One region of the Sphingomonas sp. LR60 genome, then DNA from elsewhere that is predicted to be linked to it. Evidence: riboswitches for the same ligand, from Rfam matches in the RefSeq annotation. Region 1 holds a riboswitch; the other holds the start of a gene.
What was found. A riboswitch is a leader RNA that binds a small molecule or an ion and turns the genes downstream of it on or off. The one in region 1 is predicted to bind glycine.
Positions count from the first base shown of each region.

Region 2: linked by a shared signal. The riboswitch ahead of QP166_RS02665 (L-serine ammonia-lyase) and the one ahead of gcvT (glycine cleavage system aminomethyltransferase GcvT) in region 1 are both predicted to bind glycine.

Region 1 covers NZ_JASPFK010000001.1:1,439,392-1,446,730, reverse strand. The annotation lists gene proS (proline--tRNA ligase) at 1-109, opposite strand, end outside; gene QP166_RS06600 (DMT family transporter) at 198-1,097, shown strand; gene gcvPB (aminomethyl-transferring glycine dehydrogenase subunit GcvPB) at 1,252-2,826, opposite strand; gene gcvPA (aminomethyl-transferring glycine dehydrogenase subunit GcvPA) at 2,823-4,181, opposite strand; gene gcvH (glycine cleavage system protein GcvH) at 4,330-4,701, opposite strand; gene gcvT (glycine cleavage system aminomethyltransferase GcvT) at 4,704-5,852, opposite strand; glycine riboswitch at 5,917-6,022, opposite strand; glycine riboswitch at 6,023-6,125, opposite strand; gene QP166_RS06575 (hypothetical protein) at 6,243-6,506, shown strand; gene QP166_RS06570 (MFS transporter) at 6,499-7,339, opposite strand, start outside.
Region 2 covers NZ_JASPFK010000001.1:557,387-564,725, reverse strand. The annotation lists gene QP166_RS02675 (CheR family methyltransferase) at 1-46, opposite strand, end outside; gene QP166_RS02670 (PAS domain-containing protein) at 39-596, opposite strand; gene QP166_RS02665 (L-serine ammonia-lyase) at 773-2,185, opposite strand; glycine riboswitch at 2,301-2,389, opposite strand; gene QP166_RS02660 (TetR/AcrR family transcriptional regulator) at 2,467-3,090, shown strand; gene QP166_RS02655 (hypothetical protein) at 3,351-3,761, shown strand; gene QP166_RS02650 (arsenic transporter) at 3,893-5,143, opposite strand; gene QP166_RS02645 (MFS transporter) at 5,214-6,482, opposite strand; gene QP166_RS02640 (nucleoside deaminase) at 6,714-7,205, opposite strand.

The sequences.
Region 1 (7,339 bases):
CCATGCAGCCACGTACGCCCGACTCCTCGGCCATGTCGGCCTCGGTGATGACGGATTGATACCAGGCGGCGAAATCGGCCTCGCGGGTGACGGGTAGCGCATGTTTCATGCGCGCGGCGATAGCGGCAAAGCGCCCACTCGCCAAGCGGCAACGCGCGGGGTTCCTTTGGCGGGGTGCGGCGGTTAGGGACGACCGCATGTCGGGTGATCGCGTCCTGAAGGGCATCGCCCTACGCCTGCTGGCGATCTTCTTCCTCTCCACGATGTCGGCGCTGGTGAAGCTCGCCGAGACGCGCGGGGCGTCGTTGCCCGAGACGATGTTCTGGCGACAGGCGTGCGCGCTGCCGGTCGTGCTGGGGTTCGTCGCGGCGACGCGCGGGTTGGGATCGCTGCGCACGACGCGGATCAAGGGGCATCTGGCGCGGTCGCTGGTCGGCGTGGTGGGGATGGTGTTCACGTTCGGCGCGGTGTTGCTGCTCCCGCTTGCCGAGGCGACGACCTTCCAGTTTACGGTGCCGATCTTCGCGACGATCCTGGGCGCTTTGGTGCTGGGCGAGCGGACCGGGGTTCAGCGCTGGAGTGCGGTGCTGATCGGGTTCGCGGGCGTGCTGATCGTCGCGCAGCCCAGCGGCGGGACGCATGTTCCGTTGTTCGGCGCCATCGTCGGGTTGCTGGCGGCGCTGTTCGTCGCGCTGGTGGCGATCCTGTTGCGGCAATTACGCGACGAGCCGTCAGGGACGACGGTGTTCTGGTTCTCGGTGCTGACGCTGCCGCTGATCGCGGTGCCTTATGCCTTCCACCTCAAGGCGCACGACCCGCTGACATGGCTGAATCTCGCCGCGATCGGCTTGGTCGGCGGGTGCGGACAGCTGGCGCTGACCGGGGCGGCGAAGCTGGCGCCGGTGACCAGCGTGGTGCCGATGGACTATTCGGGGCTGATCTGGGCGACGATCTACGGCTGGCTGCTGTTCGGGGTGCTGCCGAGCACGATGACCTGGGTGGGCGCGCCGGTGATCATCGCCAGCGGGCTGTTCATCGTGTGGCGCGAACAGCGGCTGGGCAAGCAGCAGACGGTGACGGCCGCGCCGGAGGATTGAACGGCCGTTCCTCCGCAGGCACGGCTCGACCGCCGCGTGGTCACACTCTCCGTTCGTGCTGAGCTTGTCGAAGCACGTGAAAGAGGCGGAGCGCTTGGAACACGCACTTCGACAAGCTCAGTGCGAACGGTGTTCAGGGCTCCGCGCTCCGTGCCTACTCCGCCGCTTCGGCCTGCACGACCGACGGCTTCCACGTCAGGATCGGCTTGCGCGCCGCGAGCGTCTCGTCGAGGCGTGCGCGAGGGGCGAAGTGCGGGGCGGTCTTGAGCGACGGGTCGCCTGCCTTGGCGCGTTCCGCTACCGAGCGCAGCGCGCCGATGAACTGGTCAAGCGCGGCGCGGCTCTCGGTTTCGGTCGGCTCGATCAGCATCGCACCATGAACGACCAGCGGGAAGTACATGGTCATCGGGTGGAAACCCTCGTCGATCAGCGCCTTGGCAGCGTCGATCGTCGAGAAGCCGGCCGCAAAGCCCTTATCCGAGAAGATCGCCTCGTGCATGCACGGCCCCGACGGCGCGAAGGGCGCGTCGAGCACGTCCTCCAGCGAGCGCAGCACGTAATTGGCGTTCAGCACCGCATCCTCGGCGACTTGGCGGAGCCCGTCCGCGCCGTGGCTGAGGATGTACGCCAGCGCGCGGGTGAACATGCCCATCTGGCCGTGGAAGGCGACCATCCGACCGAACGTATCGGGGTGGTCGTCGCCGGCGGTTTCCTCTTCAATGAGCTGGATGTGCCCATCGGCCATCCGCGCGGTGAACGGCAGCGGGCCGAACGGCGCGAGCGCCTCCGACAGCACGACCGGCCCCGAGCCCGGCCCGCCGCCGCCGTGCGGGGTCGAGAAGGTCTTGTGCAGGTTGATGTGCATCGCGTCGACGCCGAGATCGCCCGGCCGCACGCGCCCGACGATCGCGTTGAAGTTCGCGCCGTCGCAATAGACATAGCCGCCCGCGGCATGGACCGCGTCGCTGATCTCCTTGAGATCGCGCTCGAACAGCCCGCAGGTGTTCGGGTTGGTGATCATCACCGCCGCGACGTCCGGCCCCAGCCGCGCCTTCAGCGCCGCGGTATCGACGCGACCGTCGGCGGTGGCGGGGATGTCCTCGACCGTGAAGCCCGCGAAGGCCGCGGTCGCCGGGTTGGTGCCGTGTGCGCTCTCGGGGACCAGCACGACCTTGCGGTGCCCCTCGCCGCGCTTCTCCAGCGCCGCCTTGATGCAGAGGATGCCGCACAATTCGCCATGTGCGCCCGCCTTCGGGCTCATCGCGACACCGTACATACCGGTCAGCTTGATCAGCCACACCGCCAGTTCGTTGATGACGCCGAGCGCGCCCTGCACGGTATCGACCGGCTGGAGCGGGTGGACGTCGGCAAAGCCCGGCATCCGCGCGACCTTCTCGTTCAGGCGGGGATTGTGCTTCATCGTGCACGAGCCGAGCGGGAACAGCCCGAGGTCGATCGCGTAATTTTGCCGGCTGAGGCGGGTGTAGTGGCGCACCGTCTCCTGCTCCGACAGGCCGGGCAGGCCGATCGCGCTCTTGCGGGTCAGGTCGCCCAGCCGCGAACCCGCGACGTCGCCATTGGCGAAATCGACGCCGGTCGTCTCGGTCGAGCCGATCTCGAAGATCAGCGGCTCTTCGAGCATCAATGCCTTGTTGCCGGTGAAGGTCGGGGCCGCGCCCTCGCCCTTGACGGGTGCGGTCGGCTTCCAGCCGCTTGCGTTGATGCTCATGCCAGTGCCTCCTGAAGCGCGGTCGCCAGCGCCTCGATGTCCTCGTCGGTCGCGGTCTCGGTGACGGCGACGATCAGCCCGTTGGCGAGCGCATCCTCGCCCGGATAGAGCCGCCCGAGCGATACGCCCGCCAGCACGCCCTTGTCGGCCAGCGCACGCACGACCGGGCGCGCCTCCTGCCCGATGTCGATCGTGAATTCGTTGAAGAAGGTGTCGTTGACGACCTTCACGCCCGGCACCTTCGCCAGCCGGTCGGCGGCACGACACGCACCGGCGTGGTTGAGCGCTGCCAATTGCCGCAGACCCGCCTCGCCCAGCAGGGTCATGTGGATCGAAAAGGCCAGCGCACACAGCCCGGAGTTGGTGCAGATGTTGCTGGTCGCCTTCTCGCGGCGGATATGCTGCTCGCGGGTCGACAGTGTCAGCACAAAGCCGCGCCGCCCCTCGGCATCCACCGTCTGCCCGCACAACCGGCCCGGCATCTGGCGAACGTATTTTTCCTTGCAGCCGAACAGCCCGACATAGGGACCGCCGAACTGGAGGCCGACGCCGAGCGACTGGCCCTCACCGACAACGATATCGGCATCCATCTCGCCCGGGGAACGCAGCGCGCCCAGCGCCACAGGCTCGGTGACGACCGCGATCAGCAACGCCTTGTTCGCATGGCAGGCATCGGCCAGCGGGGTCAGATCGGCGATGCGGCCGAGGATATCCGGATATTGGACGACGACGCAGGAGGTGTCGTCGTCGATCTTGCCGATCAGCGCGTCGAGATCGGTCTCCGCCCCCAGCACCGGCAGCGTGGTGTCGAGCACGTCGCCGGTGTACTTCGCCATCGTCTTGGCGACCGAGACGTAATGCGGATGCAGCCCGCCCGAAAGGATCGCCTTGCCCCGCCGCGTGATCCGGCGTGCCATGCCGATCGCTTCCCAACACGCGGTCGAGCCGTCGTACATGCTGGCGTTCGCGACATCGGTGCCGAGCAGCGCGGCGACCTGCGTCTGGAACTCGAACAGCATCTGGAGCGTGCCCTGCGCGATCTCCGGCTGATATGGCGTATAGGCGGTCAGGAACTCGCCGCGCTGGATCAGGTGATCGACGCTGGCGGGGACGTGATGGCGATAGGCCCCGGCCCCCAGGAAGAACGGCACTTCGCCGGCGACCGTGTTCTGACGTGCGAGCGCCGACATGTGGCGCTCGACCGACAGCTCGCTGGCGTGCATCGGCAGGTCGTGGATCGGGCCATCGAGCCGCGCCGCTTCGGGAACGTCGGCGAACAGCTCGTCGATCGACGATGCGCCGATCATGGCCAGCATGTCGTGGCGGTCGGTGGGGGTAAGGGGCAGGTAGCGCATGGTCAAAAAACTCCCCCTCCCTGACAGGGAGGGGTCGGGGAGGGTCAGCGTCCGGGGGTACGGGATCGGCGTCGCACGGCACTGGCCGCATATGAGCACACCACCCACCCCCAACCCCCTCCCTTGAAAGGGAGGGGGCTTCTTGTCGTCAGAGCTTCGCGACGAAGGCCGCGTAGGCGGTTTCGTCCATCAGCGCGTCGAGCTCGGAGGCATCCGACAGCGTGATCTTGAAGAACCAGCCCTCGCCTTCGGGATCGCTGTTCACCAGCGCCGGCTCGTCGGTCAGCGCCGGATTGCCTTCCAGCACATTGCCGGAGACGGGCGAATAGACGTCCGACGCGGCCTTCACGCTCTCGACGACCGCGGCCTCGTCTCCCTTGCCGAGCGAACGGCCCGCATCGGGCACCTCGACGAACACGATGTCGCCCAGCTGGCTCTGCGCATAGTCGCTGATGCCGACCGTGCCGATGTCGCCATCGACATCGATCCACTCATGGTCCTCGGTGAAATAACGGCTCATCTTTACTTCACTCCTCGGAAGTAGCGGTGGGGAACGAACGGCATGGCGGTGACGGTGGCGCGATGCGCCTTGCCCCGCTGTGACAAGGTGACGACGGTGCCAGGGACGGCATCGGCGAGCGGGACATAGGCCATCGCGATCGGCGCGCCGACCGTGGGCGCGAAGCCGCCGCTGGTGACGCGGCCGACGACCGCGCTCGAGGCATCGACGACATCGGCGCCCTCGCGGACCGGTTGACGCCCATCGACCAGCAGGCCAACGCGCTTGGTGGCGGGGCCGTTCTCGCGCTCGGCGAGGATGCGCGCGGCACCGGGGAAATCACCGGCCTCGCGGCGGCGCTTGAACAGGGCGAAGCCGAGATCGGCCTGAACCGGCGTGATCGCGGGATCGAGGTCATGGCCGTAGAGCGGCAATCCCGCCTCCAGCCGCAGCGAGTCGCGTGCGCCGAGGCCGATCGGCTTGATCTCCGGCTGGGCGACCAGCGCATCGGCGAAGGCTTCGGCGGCCTCGGCGGGCACCGACATCTCGACGCCGTCCTCGCCGGTATAGCCCGAGCGGCTGACCCAGAGTTCATGGCCGTTCCACTCGAACGCGCCCGCCTGCATGAAGGTCAGCGCCGCGACGCCGGGCACCAGCCGCGCGACCGCCTCGACCGCCTTCGGGCCCTGCACCGCCAGCAGCGCATGATCTTCCATCATGTTGAGCGTCACGTCGTCGGGCAGATGCTCGATCATGTGCGCGACATCGTCATATTTGGTTGCGCCGTTGACGACCATGTAGATGCGATCCGCGGCTTGCGGCGTCAGCATCAGGTCGTCGAGCACCCCGCCCTCGTCATTGAGGAGCAGCGAGTAGCGCGCCTTGTTGAGCGGCGCATCGGTGATCGCTGCGGGCATCAAGGACTCCAGTGCGGTCGCAACGTTGTCGCCGGTGATCGACAGCTGGCCCATGTGGCTGACGTCGAACAGCCCGGCATTCTCGCGCGTCCAGAGGTGCTCGGCCATGATGCCTTCGTACTGGACGGGCATGTGATAGCCGGCGAACTCGACCATCCGGCCGCCCTTCGCACGATGCCAGGCGTCGAGCGGGAGCGTCAGGATTTCGAGCGGCTCGAAACCATCGTCTTCGGATTGAACGGGGGCGTCGCTCATCGTTCTCGGTCTTCCGTCACAAGAGGCCGGTCGCAGACGGAGCCTAAGCCCGCTGGCGATCCGAATGTCCCCCTCTGTCACGGAACCTGAGAGCTTTCCTCGGGCGCGCCGAGTTACCCCTTCGGTGGGCGTGCAGGCAAAAGCCCACATACCGCTTTCCAGAGTGTCGATCGGCCGGCGCGGTCCCTGCTGCCTGAGAGATTCCGGGGTGGTTGCTCCTTCGGCGGCGGCTGGTGACCTGGAAGGCCGGCCGCGCTCTCCCGCGCTGGCCCATGCCCCTTGCGCGGCATCGACTGCATTGCCGTCTACGCCCGCCGGAGCGGGAGTCAATCGCTCAGTGGAGCCGTTACGCGCGGGGCACGTTCATCGTGCAGGAGAAGGAGATCGCCAATGGACACTGCCACCTCCCCGGTCGTGGAGCGGATCGCACGGGTATTGGCCGCGCAGCACCTGAGCGCCAATGGTCACGGTACCGTCGAGTCGCCCAGCGCGCTGGTCGATGCGCAATGGAAGGATCACCGCGACGATGCGATCGCGGTGCTGCACACGATGCGTGCGCCAAGCCTGGCAATGGCGGCGGCGGGCGATGTCGCGGTATGGGAGCGGATGGTGCTGGCGGCGATCGCGGAGGCGAAGCCGGGCATCGTCATGTAGCGACGCGGCGGTCCACGGCCCAGGACACGGCCAGCACCGCCAGCCCGGCCACCGCGAGCGCTGCCCCGACCGGACCCGTCGACGTCCAGCCCCAACCGGCGGCGATCGCCATTCCGCCCAGCCACGGCCCCAGCGCATTGGCGGTGTTGAAGGCCGAATGGTTCAGGGCGGCCGCAAGCGCCTGCGCATCGCCCGCCACGTCCATCAGCCGGGTCTGGAGCACGGTGCCGAGCGATCCGCCGATCCCGATCGCCACCATCGCCACCAGCACGGTCGCGAAATGTTGCGCCGCCAACGGCCAGAGCAGCAGCGCGGCGATGCTCCACAACAGCACGACGGCCGCGGTCGGCAGCAACGCGCGGTCGGCAAATTTCGGAACGATCAGATTTCCAGCGGTCATGCCGACGCCGAAGGCCGCCAGCGCGAACGGCACCATGCGCGGGCCGACGTGCGTCACATCGGCCATCGTGTCCGCCAGATAGGTGTAGACCGCAAACAGCCCCCCGAAGCCGATCGCGCCGATCCCGAGCGTCAGCCACACCTGCGGCCGCTTGAGCGCCCGCAGTTCCGATAGCGGACTTGCCTGCGGATCGCCGCGGTCGCGCGGCGCGAAGAAGGCGACCAGCCCGGCGGTGAGTGCCGCCAGCCCCGCGACGACGATGAAGCACGACCGCCAGCCGAGCAATTGCCCCATGAAATTGGCCAGCGGCACACCGACGATCGTCGCGACCGTCAGCCCCAGCATGACGCGCGCTACCGCCTGCGTCCGCTTGCCCGCATCGACGAGCGACGCCGCGACGAGCATCGCGATGCCGAAATACGCACCGTGCGGA
Region 2 (7,339 bases), 880 kb from region 1:
GTCCGGCCTCGGGAGACGCCCGGTCGGACGCCCCGTCGTTAGGCACTTTCCTCGGACTCCAGTGCGGCCAGCATCATCTTGGCCTGCGCCACCGTCGCCGCGCTGTTGGCGATCGTCAGCAACGTCCCCTCGACGACAATCCCGGCCTCGCTCGCGATCGGGGTCATCCGCCGCAGCGTCTGCCCGAGTTCCTGATCGTAATCGCTCAGCAGATCGGGCTGCGAACGGCTGACGTCGAATTGCGACGCGAAGATATAGCTGGGCTTGCCGCCCATCGAGCGCAGCCTCGACATATACAGCAGGTTGACGAACGGCGTCCCGTCCTTGCGGAAGTTGACGATCAGCGTGCGGACATTCTCCTGCGCCGGATTGCCGAGGAACTCGCGCAACCGCGCGCGCGGCTCCTCGTTGGCGGCCGTTTTCTGGAGCAAGCGGCAATTCCGCCCGATCAATTCATCGGGGTCGTAGCCGGTCAGCGCGAAGAACCGGTCGCTGACCGCCAGCAGATGATTGTCGCCCTCCGCCGACGCGATCGCAAGCGCGACCCGCGACGGGCGCAGATAATCGAGCAAGGCGGCAGGCAGGTCGGGATTCACGTGCAGCTCCGGTCCGGTTCGGTGGCCTTACCCGAACAGGACCGCGCACGGGTCGTGATCGCATTCGGGTCCTTAAACACGGATTAGGCATGAAGTCGCCCCGACTACAACCGTCTTCGCCTAACTCACTGACCCGTAAACGACCAGTTAACCACGTCCGCGCGACTCCGTACCGATCAGCATTCGACGACGTTCACAGCGAGTCCGCCGAGGCTGGTTTCCTTATACTGCGTGCGCATGTCCTCGCCGGTCTGGCGCATCGTTTCGATCACCGCGTCGAGGCTGACGACATGGCTGCCGTCGCCGCGCAGCGCCAGATAGGCGGCGTTGATCGCCTTGACCGCGCCCATCGTATTGCGCTCGATACACGGGATCTGCACCAGCCCGCCGATCGGGTCGCAGGTGAGCCCCAGGTTATGCTCCATCCCGATCTCGGCGGCATTCTCGATCTGGCGGTTGCTGCCCCCCAGCACCGCCGCCAGTGCACCGGCGGCCATCGAACAGGCGACGCCGACCTCGCCCTGACACCCCATCTCGGCCGCCGAGATCGACGCACGCTTCTTGTAGAGCATCCCGATCGCCGCCGCGGTGTAGAGGAAGCAGCGCACGCCCTGCTGCCGCACCGGCGCGGGCTTGGTCTGCGCGACCAACGTCTCGTAGAAGCGCAGCACCGCCGGCAGCACCCCCGCGGCGCCATTGGTCGGTGCGGTAACGACGCGTCCGCCCGCGGCATTCTCCTCGTTGACCGCCAACGCCCACAGGCTGACCCATTCGAACACTTCCGCCGGGTTTCGACCCGGCGTGTTGCCGGTCAGCGCCTGCTCCAGCGCACGCGCGCGCCGTCGCACCTTCAACCCGCCCGGCAGCAGCCCGTCCTGCGCGATCCCGCGATCGATACAGGCGTTCATCGCCGCGTGCACCGCGTCGAGGAACGCGTCCGCCTCCGCGCCGCTGCGCCACGCTTCCTCGTTGGCGCGCACCAGTTGCGCGATCGTCAGCCCCGTCGCATCGCCTAGCGCCAGCAACTCGGCGCTCGACGAGAACGGGTGGCGCACCGCGACATTCTCCGCCGCGACCGGCGCGCCCTTGCGCAGGATCGCGCCGCCGCCGATCGAGAAATAGGTCTCGGCATAGCCGGTCCCGTCCGCCAGCCGCGCGGTGAAGCTGATGCCGTTGGGATGTTCGGGCAGGAAGTCGCGCGGGTGGAAGACGAGGTCCGCCGCCTCCGCGAACGGGATCGTGCGCTCCCCCGCCAGCCGCAATCGCGAGGTCTCGCGGATCGTCTCCAGCACCGCGGGCGCTTCATCGGGATCGACGCGCTCGGGCTCCCACCCCGCCAGTCCGAGGATCGCCGCCGTGTCGGTTGCATGGCCGCGCCCGGTCAGCGCCAGCGAGCCGTACAGGTCGCAGCGGACGCCGACCACGTCCTGCTCCAGCCCGATCGCGCGCTGCGCGAAGTCGAACGCCGCGCGCATCGGCCCGACGGTATGCGAGCTGGACGGCCCGATGCCGATCGTGAACAATTCGGCCACGCTGATCGGGCGCGTCGCGCAGCGATCGAGCGGCTGGTGGGTCGTGTCGACGTGCATGTGCTCTCCCCGGTCGCCGCAGCGACGTCGCCATGCCCCATCTGTCCGTTGCGCCTGAGATCGCTATCCCGTCGGCGGACGCGAGGAAAAGTCCCGCGCCTCTCTCCAGATGTCCGTCGTCGATCTGGTCCTTCTGCCTGAGAGTTTCCGGGGCGGTTGCTCCTTCGGCGCCGGGCGTCACCCGGTCTCTCCCAAATCGACACGCTCGGTATCGGGGAGCATCGGGGGCCGGTCAAGCGCCCCTCGACGCCGCGGGTCGGGATCATTATATACCGGGCGTTATGGAATCGATCATCACCGCCGACGCCCCTGCTCCTACCCGTGGGCGTCCGCGCGAATTCTGCCCCGACGCCGCGCTCACCGCGGCGCTCGGCGTGTTCTGGGCAAAGGGCTATGACGGCGCGTCGATGGCGGATCTGACCGCCGCGATGGGCATCACCAAGCCCAGCCTCTACGCCGCGTTCGGCAACAAGGAACAGCTCTTCCACCAGGCGCTCGACCGCTACGAGGCGGAAAAGCTGGCCTATACCCGCGAAGCGCTGAAGCAGCTGACCGCCCGCGGGGTGGCGGAGCATTTCATGCGCGGCGCGGTCGCGGCACAGACCAGCACGTGCGATCCCAAGGGCTGCATGGGCGTGATCAGCGCCACCGCCTGCGGTGCGGAAGGCGATTCGATCAAGGCGCACATCATGGAGCGCCGACAATCCTCGAACGCCGCGCTGGTCGCGCGCTTCGAACAGGCGCGGCAGGACGGCGACCTTCCCCACGACCTCGATCCGCAGGGGCTCGCTTTCTACCTCTACGCGATCCTGCAGGGGATGGCGGTGCTCGCCACCTCCGGCGCGACGCGCGACGACCTCGACGGCGTGGTGACGATTGCGCTGTCGATGTGGCCGACTTCCTGAGAAAAAATAAATTACCGATCGGTACACAAAGCCGTTGACGGGCGTTCGGACGGTTTATATACCACACGGTATGGAATGAGGAGCCGGCAGGTTCCTCCCCACCGCAGGAGCCGCCACATGGTTTCTCGTCATTTCGTACGTACCGGCGCGTCCTGACGGGCGCGACCCGCTTGCTCTTTCACTGCCACCTGCCAGCGCTTCCACCCGTCGTCTGCGACGTCGGGAACGGCTGCGCCCGTCCGTTTCCAAGGAGTTCGCCCATGGCCTATCTGATGCTCGACGACGATCGCTCGGTTGTCACCACCGCCCCGCTGCCCGCCACGATCGTCACGCCCTGCGCCGATCCGCTGCCCACCGACGAGCCGGCGCGGCTCAGCGCCCTCGAATGGTCGATCGTCGCACTGGCGCGCAAGGATCGCGTGTCGTCGCTCGACCGGCCCGGCCGCATCGCAACCGCGCTGGCGGTGCTCTTCAAGCCGCCGCACAACCGGATGCTCGCCGACGAACGGCTCGAGGCACTGCGCCGCATCGCGGTGCTCGGCTGGCACTATGGCTACACGATACCCACCGAGGAGCTGAAGCGCTTCCTCCGCGCCGGTTTCTCGCCTGCGCAATACGAGCTGATGATGGACAGCATCGGCGTCGCCAAGCTGCGCACCGCGCATCGTTGACGCAATAAGCCCCTCCCCTCGGGGGAGGGGTTGGGGTGGGGAGTTCCTCATTCCCCGTTCGCCCTGAGCTTGTCGAAGGGCGTGTTCCGGACGCACGTGCTTCGACAAGCTCAGCACGAACGGCAGCTTGCTTACCCGATTAACAACCGCACCCCCAGCGCCGCGACCAGCGCCGGCGGCATCGTCACCGCCCCCACCTTCAGGAACCGCCAGAACCCGACATCCTCGCCCTCGCGCCGGATCGCCTGCAACCACAGGATCGTCGCGAGGCTCCCGGTGATCGACAGGTTTGGCCCCAGATCGACCCCGATCAGCAGCGCATCGACGATCACGCGCGGCGGCTGCGCCTGCGCCACGGCGGTGCTCGCGACAAGCCCGGCGGGCAGATTGTTCATCAGGTTCGACGCGAAGGCGAGGATCGTCCCGCTCCACGCCGCGCCGCGCACCGGGTCCGCCGCCATCCCGCGGAGCCCCTCGGCCACCCACGCGATCACACCGGTGCGATCGAGCGCCTCGACCAGCACGAACAGCCCCGCGACCAGCGGCAGGACGCTCCACGACACCGATCGCATCGTCGCGAGCGGCGATCGCCGCACCAGCGCCGCCACCCCCAGCATCGTCGCGACGCCGGCGACGCAGGTCGGCAACCCCAGCGGGCGATCGAGCACCGAGACGATCAGCAACAACACCGCCGTCGCCGCGATCCCGGCCAGCGCCGCCTTGCCGGCCACGGTCAGCGGTTCGCGTGTCACCGCCGCCTCGCACGTGCCGTGCAGCCGCGCGCGCTCGACGTAGCGCAGGGCAAAGAACGTCACCACGATCGCCGCCACCGACGGTAAGGCGAACGATGCGAACCACGCGCCGAGCGGCGGCATCCGGCCCCCGTACAGCACCAGATTGGCGGGGTTCGAGATCGGCAGCACGAAGCTCGCCGCATTGGCGATCAGCGCGCAGGCGAACAGCAACGGCAGCGGCTCGGCCTTGGCCTTGCGCGCCGCGGCATAGACCGCCGGGGTCAGCACCACCGCCGTCGCGTCGTTCGACAGGAAGGTGGTCGTCACCACGCCGGTCGCATAGACCAGCAGGAACAGCCGCGTCGGCGCACCTTTGGCATGGCGGACCGCGGTCGCCGCAACCCAGTCGAACAATCCCTGCTCGCGCGCGGTCTCGCTCAACAGCATCATGCCGATCAGGAACAGATAGACGTCGCCACCCTTCGCCACCGCGCCCAGCGCGTCGCCCGGCGTCACCAGCCCGAACAACAGCAGCGCCACCGCCCCCGCCACCGCCCAGATCGCCTCCGGCCAGCGGAACGGCCGCGCGATCACCCCCGCGGTCGCGGCGGCGCAGATGCCCCAGGTCGCACCGGTGGCAAGGATCATCGCGAGCGGCCGGACAGCATCGACATGCCGCGCTCCTGCCCCAACATTCCGCGCTCCGCCAGCGTCCGCGTCACGCCTGCGCCGCCGCGCACGCCTCGCGCACCACGCCCGCGAACACGACCCACAATGCGACGCTGACCAGAGCGAAGCTGCCGAGGATATAGAAAGCAATGTGATAGCCGAGCGCCTGCGCCAGCCATCCGCCGATCGCCGGGCTCAACGACGCGCCGACCCCCTGCACCGTCATCACCGCACCCTGCCCGACATTGACCCGTCCGGTGCCATTCAACAGGCACGCGACCAGCCCCGGCACCGCGACGCTCTGCAACCCCGCACCGATTCCGTCGAGCGCCTGCACCGGCCACACGCCCCAATGTTCGATGAAGGTCCCCGCCAGCGCGCCCCGGAGCGGCAGCGCCGCGAACGAGATCAGCAACACCAGCCAATAGCCGCGCCCCGCCGACATCCGCATCGCGATCAACGACGCCACGATCATCACCGCCTGCGCCACCACCACCGTCGTCGCGGTGAACAACGCCGCGTCGCCCTTTCCCGCACCGATCACCGCCAGGCCGTACAGCGGCAGCATCGCGCCATTGCCCAGATGGAAGCACGCCAGCGCGGCGGCGAGCACCAGCATCGGCTTGTTGCGGATCAGCGTGCGGAAACCCTCGGCCTGCCCGCCCTCCGCCGCATCGTCGTCGCCCTTTTCCAGGCCGCGCGCCGCACGGTGGTCGATCGCCTTCTCCGGGATCATCAACACGCTGGTGATCGCCAGCACCCCGAAGGCTGCGGCGAGATAGAAGATCGCCGGCATCCCGAACCGCCAGCCGAGATACCCCGACAGCCCCGCGCCGACCATATTGCCGGCATGGTTCCATGCCTGATTGCGCCCGTTCTGCGCGTTGAAGCCCTTCTGGCGGACGATCCCCAGCGTCATGCCCGTCACCGCCGGACCGATCGCCGCGCCAGCGATCGCGGTCGCGACCTGGCTGATCGTCACGACCCAGCCGGCCTGTGACAAGAGGATCAGGAACGATGCCATCACGGTGCAGATGCCGGTGACGATCACCACCAACCGCTTCTTCTCGGTGTGGTCGATGAACGCGCCCGCCGGGACGGTCATCAGCATCCCGGCGACCCCGCCGGCGGTCATCACCGATCCGATCGGCCCGGCGGTCCAGCCGCGCTGCTGGAGGAACACGCCCAGAAACGGGCCGATCCCCGCCTGCATGTCCGCCATGAAGAAGTTGAGCGCCTCCAGCGGCCGTGTCGCGCGTTTCCGCTCACCGTCATGCGACGGCGCCGCTCCGCCGCGCCTATCAATCACCGTCGCCATGATCCGCGCTCCTGCACCGTTCGCGCGCCCAACCCGGCAACAATCGGAAATATCCCGGACAAACCTGATTTATATTGCTTACCGGCGTTGAGGGAGCAGCCCTCGCACCTGACCCGTCACCCCGGCGAAGGCCGGGGTCCAGTTGGGAGACGCTGATGACATGCCCTGCGCGCCATTACTCTGGCCATCTAAACCGGGCCCCGGCCCTCGCCGGGGTGACGAGCATCGACCCTAAAGGTTCGCCTGCTCCTCCTTCGGCAGTTCGGCGTCGGGCGGATAGTAAAGCGCCGCGCATTCTTCGCGCAGGCACCCGCCCTCGATCACGATATCGTCGCGATAGGCGTCGGCGATGAACGACAGCGTATCGATATGCTTGTCTTCGAAATACATCTCATGGACGTCGTCGCGCCCCGCGCCATAGACGACGCGCCCGACCTTCGACCAGATCGACGCCATCGTGCACATCCCGCACGGTTGCAGCGTCGAATAGAGCGTCGCATTGCGCAACTCCAACGCGCCCTCCGCTTTGCAGCCGCGCCGGATCGCCATCATCTCGGCGTGCGCGGTGGCGTCGGGCAGTTCGTGGGTCTGGTTGCGCTCCGCGGCGATCACCCGCCCATCGCGCACGATCACCGATCCCAGCGGCGAGGTGGAAGGGTCGCTCCCCTTGGACCGCGCGACCTTGATCGCCTCGCGCATCCAGCGTTCGTCATCCTGTGTCATCCCCGCCGAACGCGGGAGGATGACTTACGGTGCCAACCTATCGTCGCCCCGGACTTGATCCGGGGCCCCGCTTCTCCCTTCTTCGCGACCGCCCCCATCATTGCGAAGAAGCGGGGTCCCGAATCAAGTCCGGG